One region of the Micromonospora sp. CA-249363 genome, then DNA from elsewhere that is predicted to be linked to it. Evidence: predicted binding sites of a transcription regulator. Region 1 holds the regulator's gene; each other region holds the start of a gene.

Region 1 (7,067 bases):
TCCCCGCCGGCGTCGTCCGGGTCGTTCGACCGGTTCCGGCTCCGCTCGGCCGTCACGTACCGATCGGGACGTTCCCGCTGCGGCGCGGAACTCACCTGCCGGTGACGATCCTGCCGGTGACGATCGTGTCTGCCGCGTCACCCGCCGTCAACGGCTGGAAGAGATTGCCTGGTCACGGACTTTTCCCGGTTGACACGTCAATCGGACGTGCGGGAACGGAGGAGCAGTTCGATGGGAACGCTGGACGGCAAGGTGGTACTCGTGACCGGCACCGGCGGCGGTCTGGGCCGCGTCGCGGCGCTGACCTTCGCCCGCGAGGGCGCGAAGGTCGTCGGGGCCGACATCCAGGTCGACGGCAACAACGAGACGGTCGGCCTCGTCCGGGCCGCCGGCGGGGAGATGACGAGCATCGCGCCCGTCGACCTGACCGACCCGGAACAGGTCCGTCAACTCGTCGAGGACGCCGTGGCCGCCTACGGAGGGCTCGACGTGGTCTACAACAACGCTGCCGCGCTGCGCTTCGGCCCACTGCCGGACTTCTCGGTCGAGGACTGGCGGTACACGATCGCCGGTGAACTCGACATTCCGTACCTGGTGTCGAAGTTCGCCTGGCCGCATCTGGTGCGGCGCGGTGGCGGCGTCATCATCAACGCCGCCTCGATGGCCGGGATGATCGCGGGTCACGTCCCGCCGATGGTCGGCCACACGGCGGCGAACGCCGGCGTCATCGGCATGACACGGCAGCTCGCGCTCGAAGGCGCGCCGCACGGCATCCGGGCGGTGGCGGTCAGCCCCGGGCCCATCCTCACCCCGGCCAGTGAACGCGACCTGGGCGACAACCAGGAGGCCCGGGACGCGATCACCGCGAAGACGTTGCTGAAGCGGTTCGCCCGCCCCGAGGAGGTCGCCGAGCTGGTGGTGTTCCTCGCCTCCGACCGGGCGTCGTACATCACCGGCGCCAACTACGCGGTCGACGGCGGCGCGAGCGCGTGGTGACCGACCTCGGGGGCGTCGCCGCTTCCGGGCGGCGCCCCCGCTCCTACCCGGCGTGCTCTGCGGAACCCCCGTCGAGAGCGGCCACCCATCGAGTCAATCGCTTCTCGCGGAACGCGGTGACACCCTCGCGCCCCTCGTCGGAGAGGAAGTAGCCGGTCGAGAGGGCGGACAGGCGGGTCAGGTCACCGCGCAGCTCGGCGGTGCCCGGCCGGCGCAGCAGATCCTTGGTGCCGGCCAGGGCTCCGGGCGCGCCGCGGACCAGGGAGTCGCAGTAGCCCCGCACCGCGTCGTCCAGCTCCTGGGCCGGCACCGAGGCCGTCACCAGGCCGACCTCGGCGGCCCGCCGCCCGTCGAAGGTGTTCCCGGTCAGGTACAGCTCGGCCGCGGCGCGGGGGTGCAGCCGGGGCAGCACGGTCGCCGAGATCACCGCCGGGATCACCCCGATGCGGACCTCGGTGAACGCGAACGTCGCCTCGTCGGCGCAGACCGCGAGATCAGCGGCGGCCACGAGACCCAGTCCGCCGGCCCGCGCGGGCCCGCCGACCCGGGCCACGACCGGCTTCGGGCACTCCCAGAGCGCCGCGAGCACGTCGCCCAGCATGCCGGCGGGGACGGTTCCACTGGCGTACGCCGCAGCGGTCTCCTTCAGGTCCGCGCCCGAGCAGAAGACCGGCCCGGTGTGGTCGAGCACGACCACCCGGACCGCGTCGTCGGCCACCGCGTCCGCCAGTCCGGCCAGCAACTGGGTCATCAGGGCGGTGGAGAGCGCGTTGCGGTTGTGCGGGCTGTCCAGGGTGAGTGTGGTCACCCCACGGGCCGTGGCGACCCGCACGAGCACGTCGGGAGAGGTCATGCCGGGCACACTAGTGGCCATGCCCGGCGTCCTTCCAGATGGTGAGACCGTCCCCGCCGACGGATCGTTGCCCGCCACCGCCACCACGGCGGTCGGCGCGCGCGGTTTCGGCGTGTACGTCCACGTTCCGTTCTGCGCCAGCCGCTGCGGCTACTGCGACTTCAACACGTACACGGCCGCCGAGCTGGGCGGGGGCGCGAGCCGCGAGGCGTACGCCGACACCGTGCTGGCCGAGCTGGCGCTCGCCGCCCGGGTGCTCGGCGACAACCCGCCACCCCGCGTCGACACCGTCTTCGTCGGTGGCGGCACGCCCACCCTGCTCCCCGCCGACGACCTGGCCCGCATCCTCGACGGCATCGACCGCACCTGGGGACTGGCCGCCGACGCCGAGGTGACCACCGAGGCGAATCCGGAATCGGTCACCCCGGAGTCGTTGAAGCTGCTGCGGGCGGCCGGCTACACCCGGATCTCGCTGGGCATGCAGTCCGCGTCGCCCGGGGTGCTGGCGATCCTCGACCGCAAGCACAGCGCCGGCCGGGCCACCGCCGCCGCCCGGGAGGCGCGCGAGGCCGGGTTCGACCACGTCAACCTGGACCTGATCTACGGCACGCCGGGGGAGCGGGCCGAGGACTTCGCCGCCACGTTGGAGCAGGTCGTCGCCGCCGGGGTCGACCACGTCAGCGCGTACGCCCTCATCGTGGAGGACGGCACCCGGCTCGCCGCCCGGATGAAGCGCGGCGAGTTGCCGTACCCCAGTGACGACGTGGCGGCGGACCGCTACCTGGCCGCGGAGGCCGCCCTCGACGCGGCCGGCCTGTCCTGGTACGAGGTGTCCAACTGGGCGCGCGCCGAAGAGGCCCGGTGCCGGCACAACCTGCTCTACTGGACCGGCGCCGACTGGTGGGGCCTCGGGCCGGGCGCGCACAGCCACGTCGGCGGGGTGCGCTGGTGGAACGTGAAGCACCCCACGACGTACGCCCAGCGGCTCGCGGCCGGCGCGTCACCCGGCCTGGCCCGCGAGGTGCTCACCACCGACGAGGCGCACATGGAGGACGTGATGCTCCGGCTGCGGCTCGCCAGCGGACTGCCGCTCGGGGTGCTCGACGACGCCGGCCGGGCCGGCGCCGCACGGGCGCTCGCCGACGGCCTGCTGGACGCCGAGGCGTACGCCGCCGGACGAGCGGTGCTCACCCTGCGCGGCCGGCTGCTCGCCGACGCGGTCGTGCGCGACCTGCTGCCCTGAGCCGGACGCCCGCCCGGCCGGCGACGGTGTGCCGGACCGGCCGGGGGAGCGGCCGGCCCGTCTCACTTGATGAAGCTGGCGGAGAGCGGGTAGCGGTAGAGCTGCCCCTCGTTGGCCTTGATGCCGGCGAGGATGCCGCACACGGCCCCGAGGATGATGGCCGCCGCGACGCCGATGAAGCCGATCAGGATGCAGGACAGCACCCAGCCGACCAGGCCGACGATCGACCAGATGAGCTGGAAGTTGAGCGCCGACACGGCGTGCGCCCGGACGGTCGGGGACTGGCTGCCCCGGGCCAGCATCGCCACCAGCGGGGCGATCCAGCCGAGCACGCCGCCGCTGATGATCATCCCGGCCGCGCCGCCGAAGTGGGCGACGAGTGCCCAGGTCTTGTCCTCGTTGTTGGCGTAACCGCCGCCGGGAGCGCCGTACGCGCCGCCGGTCGGATAGCCGCCCGGCGGGGGATAACCGCCCGGTGGCGGATAGTCGCCGGGCGGAGGGTAGCCGCCCGACGGCGGTTGGTCACCGGTGGGCGGCGGATAGCCACCGGCCGGGGGATAGCCGCCCGGGCCGGGTGCCCCGGACAGTGGTGCGGTGGGCGGCTCGGCCGACGAGGGCGAGCCGGGGAGATTCGGCTCCGGCGGGTAGCCGCCGGGGTCTCCCGCGCCGGGAGGGCGAGGTGGTTCAGTCATGGTTGTCACGGTAGGTGCCGTTGGCAATGTCGCACCAGTGCGACACCGGCGCACCGGACCGGGACAACCTTGATCATCGCGTCGGCGGGAGCGCCGACGTAGACTGGCACTCGTTACAGTCGAGTGCCAGGACGGTCCGTCGGCCCGGGTGGGCCGACGGCCGACGTGCGACAGGAGGTGCGGAGATGGGTCTGGACGACCGCAAGCTCGCCGTGCTCCGCGCCATCGTCGAGGACTACGTCTCGACCCAGGAGCCCGTCGGCAGCAAGGCGCTTGTCGAGCGGCACCAGCTCGGCGTCTCCCCGGCGACGGTCCGCAACGACATGGCGGTGCTGGAGGAGGAGGGCTACATCCGGCAGCCGCACACCAGCGCCGGCCGGGTGCCCACCGACCGCGGCTACCGCCTCTTCGTCGACCGGCTGTCCCGGGTCAAGCCGCTCAGTCCGGCCGAACGCCGGGCCATCGAGCGCTTCCTCGTCGGTGCCGTCGACCTCGACGACGTGGTCCACCGCACCGTACGGCTGCTCGCCCAGCTGACCCGGCAGGTGGCCGTGGTGCAGTACCCGAGCCTCGCCCGCTCCTCAGTACGCCACCTGGAGCTGGTGCCGATCTCCACCACCCGACTGATGCTCGTCATGATCGCCGACACCGGCCGGGTCGAGCAGCGGCTGGTGGAGCTGCCCGGGCCGGTGCCCGCCGACGACGTCACCGACCTGCGTCGCCTGGTCAACGAGAAGCTCGCCGGCGAGCGCATGTCGGACACGCCTCCGCTGGTGCAGGCGCTGGTGGAGGAGGCGCCGAACGAGCTGCGCGGCGCCATGACCACGCTCTCCACCGTCCTGCTGGAGACGCTCGTCGAGCGGCACGAGGAACGCATCGCCCTGGCCGGCACCGCCAACCTGACCAGGGGCGGTGTGCTCGACTTCCAGGGTTCGCTGCGGCCCATCCTGGAGGCGTTGGAGGAGGAGGTCGTGCTCCTCAAGCTCATCGGCGAGACCGAGCCCAGCACGACCCGGGTGCTGATCGGCGACGAGAACGAGTTCGACAACCTGCGTGCCGCCTCGGTGGTCAGCACCGGGTACGGCCCGGGGGCCACCATCGTGGGCGGCCTGGGCGTGCTGGGGCCGACCCGGATGGACTACCCCGGCAATATCGCCATGGTGCGCGCCGTGGCACGCTACGTGGGCGAGCTGCTGGCCCAGAACTGACCAGTCAGGGCCGACGGCCGGCTGCGGCCGCCGGTCGGCGCAACGCGAGACGAACATGAGGACACGGAACGCAGTGGCCAGGGACTACTACGGCATCCTCGGTGTCAGCCGGGAAGCCTCCGATGACGAGATCAAGCGCGCCTACCGCAAGTTGGCGCGCCAGTTCCACCCGGACGTCAATCCGGACCCGGAGGCCCAGGAGAAGTTCAAGGACATCAACGCCGCGTACGAGGTCCTCTCGGACGACCGGAAGCGGCAGATCGTCGACCTGGGTGGCGACCCGCTCGCCCCGGGCGGCGGGGGCGCGGGCGGCCCGGGTGGTCCGGGCGGGGCCGGCCCGTTCGTCGGTTTCCAGGACATCATGGACGCGTTCTTCGGTGGCGCCGCGGGCGGCGCCGGCCGTGGGCCGCGTCCCCGGACCCGGCCGGGCGCGGACGCGATCCTGCGCCTCGAACTGGACCTGCACGAGACGGCGTTCGGCGTCGAGGCCCCGATCACCGTCGACACCGCCGTGCTCTGCACCACCTGCTCGGGCGCCGGCACCGCGGCCGGCACCCACCTGGCCACCTGCGAGGCGTGCGGCGGCCGGGGCGAGGTGCAGTCGGTGCAGCGCACCTTCCTCGGTCAGGTGGTCTCGGCCCGGCCGTGCACCGTCTGCCAGGGCTACGGCACCACCATCCCGCACCCCTGCCCGACCTGCGCCGGTGACGGCCGGGTGCGCACCCGCCGCTCGCTCACCGTCAAGATCCCGGCCGGGGTCGAGGACGGCATGCGGATCCGGCTGGCCCAGCAGGGTGAGGTGGGTCCGGGCGGCGGCACCGCGGGCGATCTCTACGTGGAGATCCACGAGCGGCCGCACGACGTCTACTCCCGCAAGGGCGACGACCTGCACTGCCGCGTCACCGTGCCGATGACCGCCGCCGCGCTGGGCACCCGGCTCACCATCAAGACGCTGGACAGCGAGGAGACCGTCGACGTCAAGGCCGGTACGCAGCCGGCCAGCACGCTGCGACTACGCGCCCGGGGCGTGCCGCACCTGCGGGGCACCGGCCGGGGCGACCTCTACGTGCACCTGGACGTCCGGACGCCCACCAAGCTCGACCCCGACCAGGAGAAGATGCTGCGCGACTTCGCCAAGACCCGGGGCGAGGAGGTCGCCGAGCTGACGAAGCAGGGCGGCTTCTTCTCCCGGATGCGCGACGCGTTCAACGGCCACGCCTGACGTGTCCGCGCCGCTGTTCCTCGTCGACGCGCTGCCCACCGGTGACGCGCTGACGCTCGACGGCCCCGAGGGCCACCACGCCGCCACCGTGCAGCGGCTGCGGGTCGGTGAGGAGTTGCTGCTCGCGGACGGCCGGGGAGGCACGGCCGCCGCCGTGGTCACCGCCGTCGGCCGGGGCAGCCTGGAGGTCGCCGTCACCTCGCGGGGGTACGCGGACGCGCCCGTACCCCGGATCGTCACCGTTCAGGGCATCGCCAAGGGTGACCGGGGTGAGCTGGCCGTGCAGGCGATGACCGAGGTCGGGGTGGACGAGATCGTGCCCTGGGCGGCGGCGCGCTCGGTGGCTCAGTGGCGCGGCGACCGGGGCGTACGCGCCCGCGAGAAGTGGGTCGCCACCGCCCGCGAGGCGGCGAAGCAGTCCCGCCGGCCCTGGTTGCCCGTCGTGGCCGGCGCGCCGGACGAGTCCACCGCCACGGTCGTCCGCCGCATCGCCGGCGCCGCGGCCGGGTTCGTCCTGCACGAGGAGGCCGACGAGCCGCTGACCGGCGTCGAGCTGCCGTCGGCCGGGGAGATCGTCCTGGTGGTCGGCCCCGAGGGCGGCATCGACACGGCCGAACTGACCGCCTTTCGCGAGGCCGGCGGCCGGCCGGTACGCCTCGGGCCGGAGGTGCTGCGTACCTCCACGGCCGGCGTGGCCGCGCTCAGCGTCCTCGCCACCCGCCTCGGCCGCTGGTAGTTCCACCTTCCGCCGCGGCGGGCCTCCGTGCCCGGCCCGCCCGCTCGCTCGCTCGCCGTGTTCGGCCGCCGCGTTCGGCCCCGGCAACCTCGTCCGCGTCCTTTGCTCTGCTTCAGC
Region 2 (7,067 bases), 580 kb from region 1:
GACGTCCTTGATGTTGTCCTTGTAGATGGCCTTCGGGGTGAGCAGCACCGACGGGACGTCGCGGTTGCCCTCCGGGTCCTTGACCGTCTGGCCGGTGTCCTTCTTCTCGCCCTTGGCGAGCGCGATGGCCAGGTCGGACGCGGCCTTCGCCTCTTCGCGGACGGCCTTGTAGACGGTCATGCACTGGTCACCGGCGAGGATGTTCTGCAGGCCCTCGGTGCTGGCGTCCTGGCCGGTCACCGGCACCTTGCCGTTGAGCTTGTTCTTCTTGAGGATCGAGATGGCGGCGTTGCCGAGGCCGTCGTTGGCGGACAGCACACCGTCGATCTTGCCGTTGGCCTTGGTGAGCTGCTGCTCGAAGATCGTCGCGGCCTGGGCGTTGTCCCACGCCGGCACGGCGTCCTCGGGGCCCTTGACGTATTCCTTGGAGTCGAACTTCGGCTTGAGCACCGAGTCGTACCCGTTCTTGAACAGGGTGGCGTTGTTGTCGGTGGGGGAGCCGTTCAGGTACGCCACGACGGGGTTCTTGGCGCCCTTCTCGGTCAGGCACTTCGACAGGCCCTCGCCCTGGAGCTTGCCGACGACCTCGTTGTCGAAGCTGACGTAGTACTGGGCGGAGCCGCCCAGGGTGAGCCGGTCGTAGTCGATGGTGGCGACACCCTGCGACTTGGCCTTGTCGAGCACGGCCTTGCCGGTGCCGGAGTCCAGGTTGACGATCATCAGGGCGGTGACGCCGCTGGTGATCATCTGGTCGGCGATGGTCTGGAAGGCGGTCTTGTCGTTCTGGGCGTTCTGGATGTCGTACTTGACGCCCGCGGCCTTGAACGCCTCCTCCAGGAAGCGACGGTCCGCGGTCTCCCAGCGGGCCGAGGACTTGCTGTCCGGGAGGATCACGCCGATCTTCGGGGTCTTGGCGGAGCCGCCGGCGTCGGAGCCGGAGTCGTCGTCGCCGCACGCGGTCAAACCGCCGGTCGCGAGCAGGCCCACGGCGGCGATGGTGAGGATCCCCTTACGCATGTGCAGGGTCCTTTCGGAGGTGGGGGAAGGTGTTGTTTTGTTGTGTCCGGCAACGTATTCCGCGTCACACCAGCACCACAAGACCGCGCAGGTCCCAAGTTTGTTGGAAGCGATAACAATTCAGCAACGCGACTGTTACCCGCCGAACATCCCACGAAAGGGCGATGTAACGACAGGTCAGCGTGCCTGCAACGGCGCGGTACGGGCCTCCGTCAACGCCACCAGATCCGCCGCCGCCAGTTCGAGTTGCAGCCCGCGCCGACCAGCGGAGACGTAGATCGTCGGCAGGTCCAGTGCGGACTCGTCGACCACAGTGGGCAGACGCCGACGCTGCCCGAGCGGGCTGATCCCGCCCCGCACGTAGCCGGTGGCCCGTTCGGCGACCGTCCGCTCGGCGAGGGCCGCCCGCTTGCCACCGACCGCCGCCGCGAGCGCCTTGAGGTCCAACTCGCCGGTCACCGGTACGACCGCCACGGTGAGGACACCGTCCACCTCGGTCACCAGCGACTTGAAGACCCGCTCCGGCACCACATCGAGCGCCGCGGCCACCAGGGCGCCGTAGTTCGGGGCGTCCGGCGACACCCGGTACGGGTGGGTGCGATGCGCGATCCCGCGCTTGGCCAGTAGTGCCGTTGCCGGAGTGCCCTGTCCCGCCACGCCCCGAACCTAGTCGACCGGCCGGCCGATCAGCACGGTCGGCGCTCCGGCCACCCGGGTCAGCACCAGGCTCGCCGCCTGGTCGCCGGCCAGGCGCAGGTCCCGCCGCAACTGCTCCGGCGTCAGCGCCGAACCCCGCTTCAGGATCTCCACCCGGCCCACCCGACGTTCGCGCAGCAGTGCCCGCAGGCGCTTGAGCGAGAACGGCAGCACGTCGGTGATCTCCAGGCAGCGCGCGTACGGGGTGCGGATCGGCTGGTCGGCGTAGAGGTACGCGATGCTCGGGTCGGCCAGGGTGGCGTCCAGCTCCGCGGCCAGCTCGGCGACGAGGTGCGCGCGGACCACCGCCGGGTCCGGGTCGTACAGGTAGCGGCGCGGCGCTCCGACCGGCGCCTCCGTGTCGCCCGAGCCGGTGAGCTGGTGGATCTCCCTCCGGTACACGCTGGCGCGGCGGGGCACCTCGGCCAGCTCGCCGCACCAGAGGGTGGCCTCGACCAGGTCGCCGTCCACGCCGACCCACTCCGCCTCCGCGCCGGCCGGGATGAGCGCGTGATCCAGGCCCGGCGCCACCTTCACCACCGTGCGCGGCACCCGCTCGGCCAGGCCGGTCACGAAGTCCCAGGGCGGCGAGTAGGCACGTGGATCGAAGATCCGTCGTCCGGTGCCGGTGGCCCGTCGGGCCGGGTCGCAGAAGACCCCGTCCACGCGTGACACGTCGAACGCGGTCGCGTCGCCGCACTCGACCGTGAACAGGTCGGCCAGCCCGGCGGCGGCGGCATTGGCGGCGGCCATCGCGGCGGTCACCGGGTCGGCCTCCACCCCGTACACCCGGATGCCGGCACGGGCGGCGGCCAGCGCGTCGGCGCCGAGGCCGCACCCGAGGTCGGCCAGGGTGCGCACGCCGGCCGCGCGCAGCCGGGCGGCCCGCCGGTCGGCGACCACCCGGCGGGTGGCCTGTTCCAGGCCGGGGCGGGTGAGGAACATCCCGGCGGCGGCCGGGCCGAACTTGCCCACCGCCCGGTGGCGCAGCTCGGCCTGGGTGAGAGCCGCCGCCGCCAGCGTGGGGGGCACCCCGGCCGCGCGTAGCGCCGACGCCGCGGTCAGTGGATCGCCGCCGGCCAGCTCGGCCGCCGCCGCGAGGGCGGCCGACCCCTCGGGGGTACGCAGTGCCGCCAGCTGATCGAGATCCACCTGCCCATTTTCCCGGTCGAGTTGAAAATCCCGCTGGCGGGGCGCGACGCGCTGGCACTCTCCTTGACGGAGTGCTAGCCACGGAATAACCTGCGATTAGCACTCTCACCCTGAGGGTGCCAGCTTCCGGGTCTCGCGACCCGGGTGCGCACGCCAGGCGGACCGGCACCCGCGACGACGGTCCCGCCCGGTGGCATGAGGCAGATTGACGCTGGTCAGCCCCGCTGTCCGGCAACGAAACCAGTACCCCAGGAGGGTATGCCCGTGACTACCGCGACCAAGGTTGCGATCAAGCCGCTCGAGGACCGCATCGTGGTCCAGGCGAACGAGGCTGAGACCACCACGGCGTCGGGCATCGTGATCCCCGACACCGCCAAGGAGAAGCCGCAGGAGGGCACCGTCCTCGCTGTCGGTCCGGGGCGCGTCGACGACAACGGCAACCGGGTTCCGGTTGACGTGCAGGTCGGCGACACCGTCCTCTACTCGAAGTACGGCGGCACCGAGGTCAAGTACGCCGGCGAGGAGTACCTGGTGCTCTCCGCCCGCGACGTCCTCGCGGTCATCGAGAAGTAAGCAACCGATCAGTGTCGCTGCCCCGGTCCGGCTCGCCGGGCCGGGGCAGCGGCGCTTCGAAGGGACATTCATGGCGAAGATCCTCAGCTTCTCGGACGACGCCCGACACCTGCTGGAGCACGGTGTCAACGCCCTCGCTGACGCGGTCAAGGTCACCCTCGGCCCGCGCGGGCGCAACGTCGTCCTGGACAAGAAGTTCGGTGCGCCGACGATCACCAACGATGGCGTGACCATCGCGAAGGAGATCGAGCTCACCAACCCCTACGAGAACCTCGGCGCGCAGCTGGTCAAGGAGGTGGCGACCAAGACCAACGACGTCGCCGGCGACGGGACCACCACCGCGACCGTGCTGGCGCAGGCGATGGTCCGTGAGGGCCTGCGCAACGTGACCGCCGGGTCCAACCCGGCCGGCCTCAAGCGGGGCATCGACGCGGCGGCCGCCAAGGTCTCCGAAGCGCTGCTCGGCCGGGCCGTCGAGGTCGCCGGCAAGGAGTCGATCGCGAACGTGGCGACGATCTCCGCGCAGGACGCCACCATCGGCGAGCTGATCGCCGAGGCGATGGAGCGGGTCGGCCGCGACGGTGTCATCACCGTCGAGGAGGGCTCGATGCTCACCACCGAGCTGGACGTGACCGAGGGTCTCCAGTTCGACAAGGGCTTCATCTCGCCGAACTTCGTCACCGACCTGGAGGGTCAGGAGTCCGTCCTGGAGGACGCGTACATCCTGGTCACCACCCAGAAGATCTCGGCGATCGAGGAGCTGCTGCCGCTGCTGGAGAAGGTCCTGCAGAACAGCAAGCCCCTGCTGATCATCGCCGAGGACGTGGACGGCCAGGCGCTCTCCACCCTGGTGGTCAACTCGCTGCGCAAGACCCTCAAGGTCTGCGCGGTCAAGGCCCCGGGCTTCGGTGACCGTCGCAAGGCCATGCTCCAGGACATCGCGATCTCCACCGGCGCCGAGCTGGTCGCCCCGGAGCTGGGCTACAAGCTCGACCAGGTCGGCCTGGAGGTCCTCGGCACCGCCCGGCGCGTCGTGGTCGACAAGGAGAACACCACGATCGTCGACGGCGGCGGCCAGAAGACCGAGGTCGACGACCGGGTGGCTCAGATCCGCAAGGAGATCGAGGCCTCCGACTCCGACTGGGACCGGGAGAAGCTGGCCGAGCGGCTGGCGAAGCTCTCCGGCGGCATCGCCGTGATCAAGGTGGGCGCGGCGACCGAGGTCGAGATGAAGGAGCGCAAGCACCGCATCGAGGACGCCATCGCGGCGACCAAGGCCGCGGTCGAGGAGGGCACCGTGCCCGGCGGCGGCGCCGCCCTGGTGCAGATCCTTCCCGTCCTCGACGACGACCTGGGCTTCACCGGCGAGGAGAAGGTCGGCGTCTCGATCGTGCGCAAGGCGCTGGTCGAGCCGCTGCGCTGGATCGCGCAGAACGCCGGCCACGACGGTTACGTCGTGACCCAGAAGGTCGCCGGCATGTCGTGGGGCAGCGGCCTCGACGCGGCCACCGGCGAGTACGGCGACCTGGTCAAGTCCGGCATCATCGACCCGGTGAAGGTGACCCGCAACGCCGTCACCAACGCCGCGTCGATCGCCGGCCTGCTGCTCACCACGGAGAGCCTCGTGGTGGAGAAGCCGGAGCAGCCCGAGCCGGCTGCCGCCGGTGGCGGACACGGACACGGCCACCAGCACGGCCCGGGCTTCTGACCCGGTAGCGACACCCGTTCCGGGGCACACCGTCGTACGGCGGTGTGCCCCGGTTTCGTCTGCGTGAGCATTACCAAGCGGTGACGTCGTTGGCGACCGGCCGAGATGATCGCGCACACTGGGCCGATGAGCACGACGTCACGGCGGTACGCCGCGCTGGCCGGAGTCACCGCTGCCGCCGTCGCGATCGGCATCGCGGAGCCGGTGGCGGTGTTGACCGGCCCCCGGTCGGCGCCACTGGTCGCGGTCGGCGGGGTGGTCGTCGACGCCGTTCCCGAGCCGCTCAAGCAGTTCGCCATCGACGTCTTCGGCACCGCCGACAAGATCGCCCTGCTGACCGGGACGGCCCTGCTGCTGGCCGGGTTCGCGGCCCTGCTCGGAATGCTGGCGATCCGCCGGCTGGCGCTGGGCCTGGCTGGTATCGCGGCGTTCGGCGTCGTCGGTGTGGCCGCCGCCGTGACCCGTCCGGGCGCGGACGTCTTCGACGCGTTGCCGTCGGTGGTCGGCGGCACGCTCGGCGCCCTGGTGCTCTGGCTGTTCATCGCCGGTCCGTTCGAGCTGGACCCCTGGCCCTGGACGTCGCCCGCGCCGCTGTCGCCGACCGCTCCTGGCAGCTCGTCGGCCGGGCTCGATGACGCGTCGACCGCTCCTGCTGGCGCGTCGACGGCTCCTGCTGGCGCGTCGGCCGGGGCTGCTGGCTCGTCGGCCGGGGCTGGCGAGGCGCCGGTGTCGCCCGCCGGGCCGCCCACGTCGGTGACTCCGGCCGCGCCGGTCCAGGGTGTCGACCCGGAGTCGCGCCGGCGGTTCCTCACCGGCACGGGAGTGCTGCTCGGTACGGCGGCCGTGGCCGGTCTCGGCGGGCGTTGGTTGGCCGGGCGGCGGGGCGTCTCGGCCGCCCGGGACGCGATCCGGTTGCCGGCACCGGCCGTTCCCGCACCGGCCGTGCCGGCGGGCGCGGACCTGTCACTGGCGCAGCTCGCGCCGTACGTCACCCCGAACTCCGGGTTCTACCGGATCGACACCGCCCTGGTGGTGCCCCAGGTGAACCCGGACACCTGGCGGCTGCGCATCCACGGCAGGGTGGGTACCGAACGCACGTACACCTACGCGGACCTGCTGGCCCGGCCGCTGGTCGAGCGGTACGTGACGCTCGCCTGCGTCTCCAACGAGGTCGGTGGCGACCTGATCGGCAACGCGCGCTGGCTCGGCGTACCGCTGCGGGAACTGCTGGACGAGGTCCAGCCGGACGAGGACGCCGACCAGGTCGTCGGCCGGTCGGTCGACGGCTGGACCTGCGGTACCCCCACCGCCGCGCTGCGCGACGGGCGGGACGCGCTGCTGGCGATCGGCATGAACGGAGAGCCGCTGCCGGTCCAGCACGGCTTCCCCGTGCGGATGGTGGTGCCCGGCCTCTACGGCTACGTGTCGGCCTGCAAGTGGGTGACCGAGCTGGAGCTGACGCGCTTCGCCGACTTCGACGCGTACTGGGTGCCGCGCGGCTGGTCCGCCCAGGGGCCGATCAAGACCCAGTCGCGGATCGACGCGCCACGACGGCGCAACCGGTTGACCGCCGGCCCGGTGACGGTGGCCGGTGTGGCCTGGGCGCAGCACCGGGGCATCAGCCGGGTCGAGGTACGCGTCGACGACGGCCCCTGGCAGGAGGCGGAGCTGGCCCCGACGGTGTCGGTGGACACCTGGGTCCAGTGGTCCTGGCGCTGGGACGCCACGCCGGGCGAGCACCGTCTCCAGGTCCGGGCAACGGACGCGACCGGCGAGACCCAGACCGAGCGCACCCAGAGCGTCGCCCCGGACGGTGCCACCGGCTGGCACACGGTCCCGGTGAACGTCCGCTGATCCCGCCGGCGGCCAGGGTGGCGATCCACCGACCTGCCGACGCGCCAACCACCGACCACCGACCGCC
Region 3 (7,067 bases), 920 kb from region 1:
AGCCCGGTGCCCCGCCAGGCCGGCGTGACGTACACGGCGTAGATCACGGTGAGGCCCGGCTCGTTCGGGGCGACCGTCCCGCCGGCGTGCCCGACGAGCCGGCCGCCCGGGTCCGCCACGAACTGCGCGTTGTGGGGGCCGGTCGAGGTGAACGCGACCCGGGCGGCGAACTCGTTGTGCGGCCGGGCCGCGGCGTCGGCCAGGGTCTCCAGGAAGGCCAACGGCGCGTCGGCGAGCATCTCCAGGCGCAGCGCCCGCATCCGGGCGGCGTCCTGCGGTCGTACGCGGTGGATCCGCGCCTGCCGCAGGGCCCCGGCGCCCGTGGTGGTGGTCATGTCCGCATGCCTACCACAGGGGCGGACGCGCGCCGGCGACCCTGCCGCCAGATCTCCTCCATCCGGCCCAAAGGCAACCATCGTCATGAATCCGACGGACCCTCGAATCGCCATGAAATATGCCCGATTTGTGGTCGTGCGCTCCCGTCACTCCTCGTGTAGCGTGCGATTTCGATCACCTCTTTCAGCGGTCGTCGTCGATTGCTGGGGCGGGTGGTCCGCGGGTGTCCGGCCGTGCCGGACGTCCGGGCAGGCAACGCCGCGCAGAGTGAGGGAAGTGCACCGTGGCACAGGGTTCCGTGAAGTGGTTCAACGCCGAGAAGGGTTACGGCTTCATCGCCGTCGACGGCGGTCAGGACGTGTTCGTCCACTTCTCCGCGATCGAGATGGACGGTTACAAGGCGCTCGACGACGGTCAGCGGGTCGAGTTCGAGATCGCCCAGGGTCAGAAGGGCCCGCAGGCGGAGCACGTCCGCGTCATCGGCTGACCGATCCCGATCTGCTCGCCGGCGGTTCACCCCGATCGGCTGGCGAGTCGGGGCTGCGGCGCGGACGCCCGCCCGGGAAGATCGTGAACCGTTCCAGCCGATGCTGAGGAGGGTTCATGACCGACCAGTCGCCGCCACCCGCCACGCCCTCCGGGCCGGGTGAGCCGGGCCCGTCCACCGAAGGCTCCGGCGCGTCACCCGTCCCGGGTACGCCGCCCGTGTCCGGCGCAGGGATTCCGCCCGTGTCCGGCGCAGGTTCGCCGCCTGGCGGGGCCGTTGAGCCGCCGCCTGCCGGGCCGCCCGCTGCTGAGCCGCCGCCTGCCGCTGGGATGCCCCCTGCCGTTGAGCCGCCGCCCGCCGTTGAGCTGCCGCCCGCCGCTGGCATGCCGCCTGGCGGGACCGCGGGGATGCCCCCTGCCGGGCCGCCGCCCGTCTGGGACCCCGCGCGCGGCGCCTGGGTCCCGGCCGGCCCGCCCCCGAAGGGCTGGGCGGCTCCCCCCGTCGGCGGCTACCCGCCCGGGGGCGGTCCCTACGGCGGGCAGCCGTGGTATCCGGGGGCGCCGGGCGGCTGGTACCCGCCGGGTTACGGCCTCGACCCGAACGACGCCCTGGTCACGCCGCCCGGCGCCGGCATCGGAGGCTGGTTCGACCGGTTCTGGGGCGCGCTGCGTCGGGGTTGGCGGCAGTTGGTGCCGATCATGCTGCTCACGCAGGTCCTGCCGGCGGCGGTGCTCTCGGTCATCTCGTTCGGTCTGGACCCGTCACCCGCGTGGGAGGCCCAGGCCGAGGCGGACCCGTCGGCCGGGCTGCCGGACAACTTCGCCACCAGCCTGTTGACCCTCGTCGTCGTGCTGGTCGGCGGCAGCCTGCTGATCGGCCTGGTGCAGGCGCTGGGCTGGGCCGCCGGCAGCTGGGTGATCACTCAACAGGCGACCGGCCGGCCCGCCCGCCTCGACGCGGCACTGCGGTACGGACTGCGCCGGGCGCTCGGCGTGTGGGGCTGGACGCTGCTGGTCAGCCTGCTCATCGGCATCGGAGTCTGCTTCTGCGTGCTGCCGGGCATCTACCTGGCGTTCGCGCTGAGCATGGCCGGCCCGGTCTACCTGTTCGAGCGGGACAACCCGATCGGCCGGTCGTTCCGGATGTTCCACGACCGGCTCGGCATGTTGCTCGGCCGGGTGGCCCTCGTGGCGGCGGCGGTGATCATCGGAACGGTGGTGCCCGGCCTTCTGGAGTCGGCCGGCACCGTCGCGTTCGGCGAGGACCCGTTCGCGTCGCCGGGCGGCGCGGTCGGGGTGGTGGCCGTCATCGCCGTCACGGCGGTGCTGGCCCTTCCGGCCCACCTGGCCCAGCTGGTCGGTCTGCTGATCACGTACGCCGAGCAACGCGCTCATGAGGGGCCCGTGAACGGGGCCACACTGGCTGCGGAACTCGGCTGACCGGGCTCATCGTGCTTGCACTCGGCAGGTGAGAGTGCTAAACAAGTCATTGGCACTCGCATACCGTGAGTGCCAATGGTCGGGACGGTGGGGCCTGGTTGCGCCGGTGTGGAGACGCCGGGGCAGCACATGGCCGGTCGTCGCGGGCTATCCGGCCCGGCCGAAGGACGTCGTCGTCGCCAGGTGGCGACGTCCCAAGGTGCGTACACCAGGCGGCCCATCCGGGGACACATCTCGGGTGGCCCGTGAGTGTCCAGGAGGACAACGCCGTATGGCCAAGATGATCGCGTTCGACGAAGAGGCGCGCCGCGGCCTCGAGCGGGGCATGAACCAGCTCGCCGACGCCGTAAAGGTGACCCTCGGCCCGAAGGGCCGCAACGTCGTGCTCGAGAAGAAGTGGGGTGCCCCCACCATCACCAACGATGGTGTGAGCATCGCCAAGGAGATCGAGCTCGAGGACCCGTACGAGAAGATCGGCGCCGAGCTGGTCAAGGAGGTCGCCAAGAAGACCGACGACGTCGCCGGTGACGGCACGACGACGGCGACCGTCCTGGCCCAGGCCCTGGTTCGCGAGGGCCTGCGCAACGTGGCCGCCGGCGCCAACCCGATGGCCCTGAAGCGGGGCATCGAGGCCGCGGTCGCGAGCGTCTCGGAGGGGCTGTCCAAGCTCGCCAAGGACGTCGAGACCAAGGAGCAGATCGCCTCCACCGCCTCCATCTCCGCTGGTGACAGCAGCGTCGGCGAGATCATCGCCGAGGCGATGGACAAGGTCGGCAAGGAAGGCGTCATCACCGTCGAGGAGAGCAACACCTTCGGGCTGGAGCTGGAGCTCACCGAGGGTATGCGCTTCGACAAGGGCTACATCTCGGCCTACTTCATGACCGACCCGGAGCGTATGGAGGCCGTCTTCGACGACCCGTACATCCTGATCGTCAACAGCAAGATCTCGTCGGTGAAGGACCTGCTCCCGATCCTGGAGAAGGTCATGCAGGGCGGCAAGCCGCTGCTGATCATCGCCGAGGACCTGGAGGGCGAGGCCCTGGCCACCCTGGTGGTCAACAAGGTCCGTGGCACCTTCAAGTCGGTCGCCGTCAAGGCGCCGGGCTTCGGTGACCGCCGCAAGGCCATGCTGACCGACATCGCCATCCTCACCGGTGGCCAGGTCATCAGCGAGGAGGTCGGCCTGAAGCTCGACGCCGTCGGCGTCGACATGCTGGGCCGCGCCCGCAAGGTCGTCGTCACCAAGGACGAGACCACCATCGTCGATGGTGCCGGTGACGCCGAGCAGATCCAGGGCCGGGTCAACCAGATCCGGGCCGAGATCGACAAGAGCGACTCCGACTACGACCGCGAGAAGCTGCAGGAGCGGCTGGCCAAGCTGGCCGGCGGCGTTGCGGTCATCAAGGTCGGCGCGGCCACCGAGGTCGAGCTGAAGGAGCGCAAGCACCGCATCGAGGACGCCGTTCGCAACGCGAAGGCGGCCGTCGAGGAGGGCATCGTCCCGGGTGGTGGCGTCGCGCTGGTGCAGGCCGGCAAGACCGCCTTCGACAAGCTGGACCTGGTCGGCGACGAGGCGACCGGTGCCAACATCGTCAAGGTCGCGCTGGACGCCCCGCTGCGGCAGATCGCCGTCAACGCCGGCCTCGAGGGCGGCGTCGTGGTGGAGAAGGTCCGTAACCTCGAAGCGGGTCACGGCCTCAACGCCGCCAACGGCGAGTACGTCGACCTGCTGGCCGCGGGCATCATCGACCCGGCCAAGGTGACCCGTTCGGCGCTGCAGAACGCGTCGTCGATCGCCGCGCTGTTCCTCACCACCGAGGCCGTCGTCGCGGACAAGCCGGAGAAGACCCCGGCTGCCCCGGCTGGCCCGGGTGGCGGGGACATGGACTTCTGAGTCCAGTTCCGACACACCGAACGGGGCGGGCCGCTGACGCGGTCCGCCCCGTTCGTCGTCAGGTGGGCAGTGGGCGCTGGTTGCGGCGCTTCTGCGCCCGGTCGTACGGCGGCAGCAACTGGATCGGCGCGTCCACCATCTCCTGCGGTTCCTCGGTCGCCGCCCGGCCGTCGGTGCTCATCTCGGCCAGCTGTTCGGCGTCGCCGTAGTCCAGCCGGTCGAACGGCAGTTGGCCGGGCAGGTCGTCGACCGGTTTCCAGGTGATCGGCGGGCCGTCCTCGGTCTGGTCGTCATCCGCGGTCATGGCTGCCTCCTCTACCAAGACGGTAGGGGGCGTCGATGCCCGACGCGGACGAATGGATCAATGTCCCATTTGACCGCTATTGCGCGGCGAGGCGTCGCCGGTACAGGAAGAAGACCCGTTCGATCCGCGCACCCGCGCTGCCCGAGTAGAACGGCACCGGCCCCACCCAGCCGATCTCCGCCCGGTCCAGCCCCGCCGCCCGCTGGTCCCGCAGGCAGCGTCGCAGCAGCACACCGCCGATGCCCGAGCCCTCGGCGGCCGGGGCCGTGCCCATCGGCCCGAACCAGCTCGGCCGGGACGACCCGTAGGCGGCAAAACCGAGCACCTCGCCGGCCCGCTCCGCCAGGTGGCAGCCGGCCCCCTCGCGGCCCACCGATCCGATCAGCTCACCGTCCCAGGCGCCGCCGAAGGTCGACCGGGCGAACGCGGTCAGCGCCGGCAGGTCCGCGGGCTCGGCCCGCCGTACCGTGATGCCCTGCCCGGCCAGCCGCCGCTCGGCGGCCTCCGTCGACCGCAGGGCCGGCGACTCGTCGTACGACAGGTCCGCGGTCATGTTCCAGGCGGTCCGGTCCTGCTGGTACCCGAGCGCCAGGGCCGCGCAGACCGCCGGCGTGTACCGCACGTCGATGCCGGGCCAGGCGTAGTACGGCGGGTTCCCGGCCAGCAGCACCTCGCTGACGCCGCGCCCGGCGAGCGCCCGCTCGGCCTGGGCGAGCAGCGCGCGGCCCACGCCCCGGCGGCGTTGCCCCGGCAGTACGGCGACCAGGTCCACGTGCCCGATGCCCGGCTCGGTCGGCGACACCGAGCAGAGCAGCACCCCGACCAGATCGTCGGCCCGGTACGCCCCCAGCGCGATCACCGGTCGGTCGACGGCGGCCCGGGGCCAGAGGACGTCCACGATGGCGTCCGCCTCGGCGGCGTCCTCCGGCAGATCGAGTGCCTGCGCGCAGAGCCGCGCCACGGCGGGCGCGAGATCGAGGGCCAGCTCGGTGACGGTGATCTCGGCGTCCATGGGTGCCGACCCTAGATCACCCGCCGCCTCCCGCCCTGCTCACCCCCGGGCTGCGCGGACGGCGGCGTACGCGTCGACCTGGCCGGCGCCGGTGACGTTCGCCGGGGAGCCGCAGTCATCGCTGGGATTGCGGGAGCGGTAGGTCGGCTCGGCCGGCGTGGCGGTGTCCCGCAGGATCTGCCGGGTCCGGGCCAGGTCGCCGATCAGCGCCGGGTTCGCCGACCACATGAGCGCGACCACTCCCGCCACCTGCGGGGTCGCCATCGACGTGCCGTCCAGAGCCGCGTACCCGCCGCCGGGCATCGCCGACACCACGCCCACCCCGGGGGCCAGTACGTCCGGCTTGCCCGCGCCGCCCGGCACCGGCCCGCGCGAGGAGAACTCCGCCACGCGTCGCTGCGCGTCCACCGCGCCCACGGTCAGCACGGTCGCGTACGGCGCGGGCGGGTCGTCGATCGACGCGCACCACGGCCCGGTGTTCCCGGCGGCGGCGACCACGAAGATCCCGGCCGCGTCCAGCGCCGTGGCCGCCGGCAGCAACGCGTCCCGGTCGCAGCCCTCGATCGTCGGGCAGCCCCACGAGTTGGTCAGCACCTGTGGCGCGCGCTCGGGCCGTCCGTCGGTGAACGGGTCACCCCCGGCGGGGAAGGGGGCCAGCATGAACTGGAGGCAGTCCAGGTAGTGCCCCGGGCTGCCCAGGTTGCGGTCCAGGTTGACGCAGCCCACCCACTGCGCGTCCGGGGCCACGCCGATGCCGTTCCGCCCGACCGCGCTGCCCACGGTGTGGGTGCCGTGCCCGCCCTGGTCGGTGGGCGTCCGAGTGTCGTCCCACGGGTCGTACCAGGAGTCGTCGCCGCCCCGGAACCCGGCCCGCAGCGCCGGATGGCCGCCGTCAACGCCGGAGTCGGAGCTGCCGACCACGATCCCCGCGCCGGTCACCCCGAGTTGGGACCAGACCCGGTCCGCGCCGAGTTGGCGGATGTTCCACTCCGGACCGGTCGGTGCCGGCGCGGTGCCCCGGTTCTGTCCCGCCGGGGCGGGCAGTGGCCGCAGACGCTGGCTGACCAGCACCCGGCCCACCTCGGGCCGCCGCGCCAGCCAGGCTCGCACGGCCGGACCGCCGTCCACCTCGACCGCGTTGACCAGGTAGTACGGCACCGGGTCGAGCCGTAGCCGCCCCGCCGTGCGACGCAGGTCGGCCTGCGTACGGTCGGCGGTCGCCACCAACCGCCGGTAGACCTCCGCCGCCCGGGCGTTCCGCCCGGCCTGTCCGGGGGCGCCGACCGGGATGCCGCTCAGGTCGGCCTGCTCGCGCAGCACCACCAGCAGTCGCTCGCCGTACAGGCCGGGTTGACCGGGCCCGACGTCGACCACGCCCACCGTCAGCAGCAGGACCGTCGCCGCCAGCGCGGCGACCCGGCGACTCGGGGTACGTGCCGCTGGGCGGGCCAGCAGCACCCCGTACCCGATGGCGAGGACGACCGCGACGGCGAGGCCGACGCCGGCGGCGGTCGCCACCCAGAACGGCACGTCGCGGGTACCGACCAGCAGCAGGGTGATCTCCTCCGGGTCGGTGAACGCCAGCGGCCCGAGGA

The links. Region 1 encodes HrcA, which represses chaperone genes, less so after heat shock. Its sites were predicted from a motif close to GGTTNGCACNCTCNNNNNGAGNGTGCNAACC; they were not measured.
Region 2: groES (co-chaperone GroES) is a predicted target of HrcA. The motif match lies at 2,960-2,990, and genes of this name have one in related genera.
Region 3: groL (chaperonin GroEL) is a predicted target of HrcA. The motif match lies at 2,310-2,340, and genes of this name have one in related genera.

Annotation. Positions count from the first base shown of each region.
Region 1 covers NZ_CP192020.1:5,566,053-5,573,119, reverse strand. The annotation lists gene ACQPZK_RS24755 (SDR family NAD(P)-dependent oxidoreductase) at 232-996, shown strand; gene ACQPZK_RS24750 (enoyl-CoA hydratase-related protein) at 1,040-1,849, opposite strand; gene hemW (radical SAM family heme chaperone HemW) at 1,869-3,092, shown strand; gene ACQPZK_RS24740 (DUF4870 domain-containing protein) at 3,155-3,784, opposite strand; gene hrcA (heat-inducible transcriptional repressor HrcA) at 3,970-4,992, shown strand; gene dnaJ (molecular chaperone DnaJ) at 5,066-6,214, shown strand; gene ACQPZK_RS24725 (16S rRNA (uracil(1498)-N(3))-methyltransferase) at 6,216-6,950, shown strand.
Region 2 covers NZ_CP192020.1:6,150,596-6,157,662, reverse strand. The annotation lists gene ACQPZK_RS27490 (sugar ABC transporter substrate-binding protein) at 1-1,017, opposite strand, end outside; gene ybaK (Cys-tRNA(Pro) deacylase) at 1,195-1,674, opposite strand; gene ACQPZK_RS27480 (THUMP-like domain-containing protein) at 1,684-2,865, opposite strand; gene groES (co-chaperone GroES) at 3,124-3,438, shown strand; gene groL (chaperonin GroEL) at 3,509-5,146, shown strand; gene ACQPZK_RS27465 (molybdopterin-dependent oxidoreductase) at 5,273-7,000, shown strand.
Region 3 covers NZ_CP192020.1:6,483,743-6,490,809, reverse strand. The annotation lists gene ACQPZK_RS29150 (N-acetyltransferase family protein) at 1-335, opposite strand, end outside; gene ACQPZK_RS29145 (cold-shock protein) at 620-823, shown strand; gene ACQPZK_RS29140 (hypothetical protein) at 1,231-2,262, shown strand; gene groL (chaperonin GroEL) at 2,534-4,156, shown strand; gene ACQPZK_RS29130 (hypothetical protein) at 4,215-4,460, opposite strand; gene ACQPZK_RS29125 (GNAT family N-acetyltransferase) at 4,537-5,472, opposite strand; gene ACQPZK_RS29120 (S8 family serine peptidase) at 5,512-7,067, opposite strand, start outside.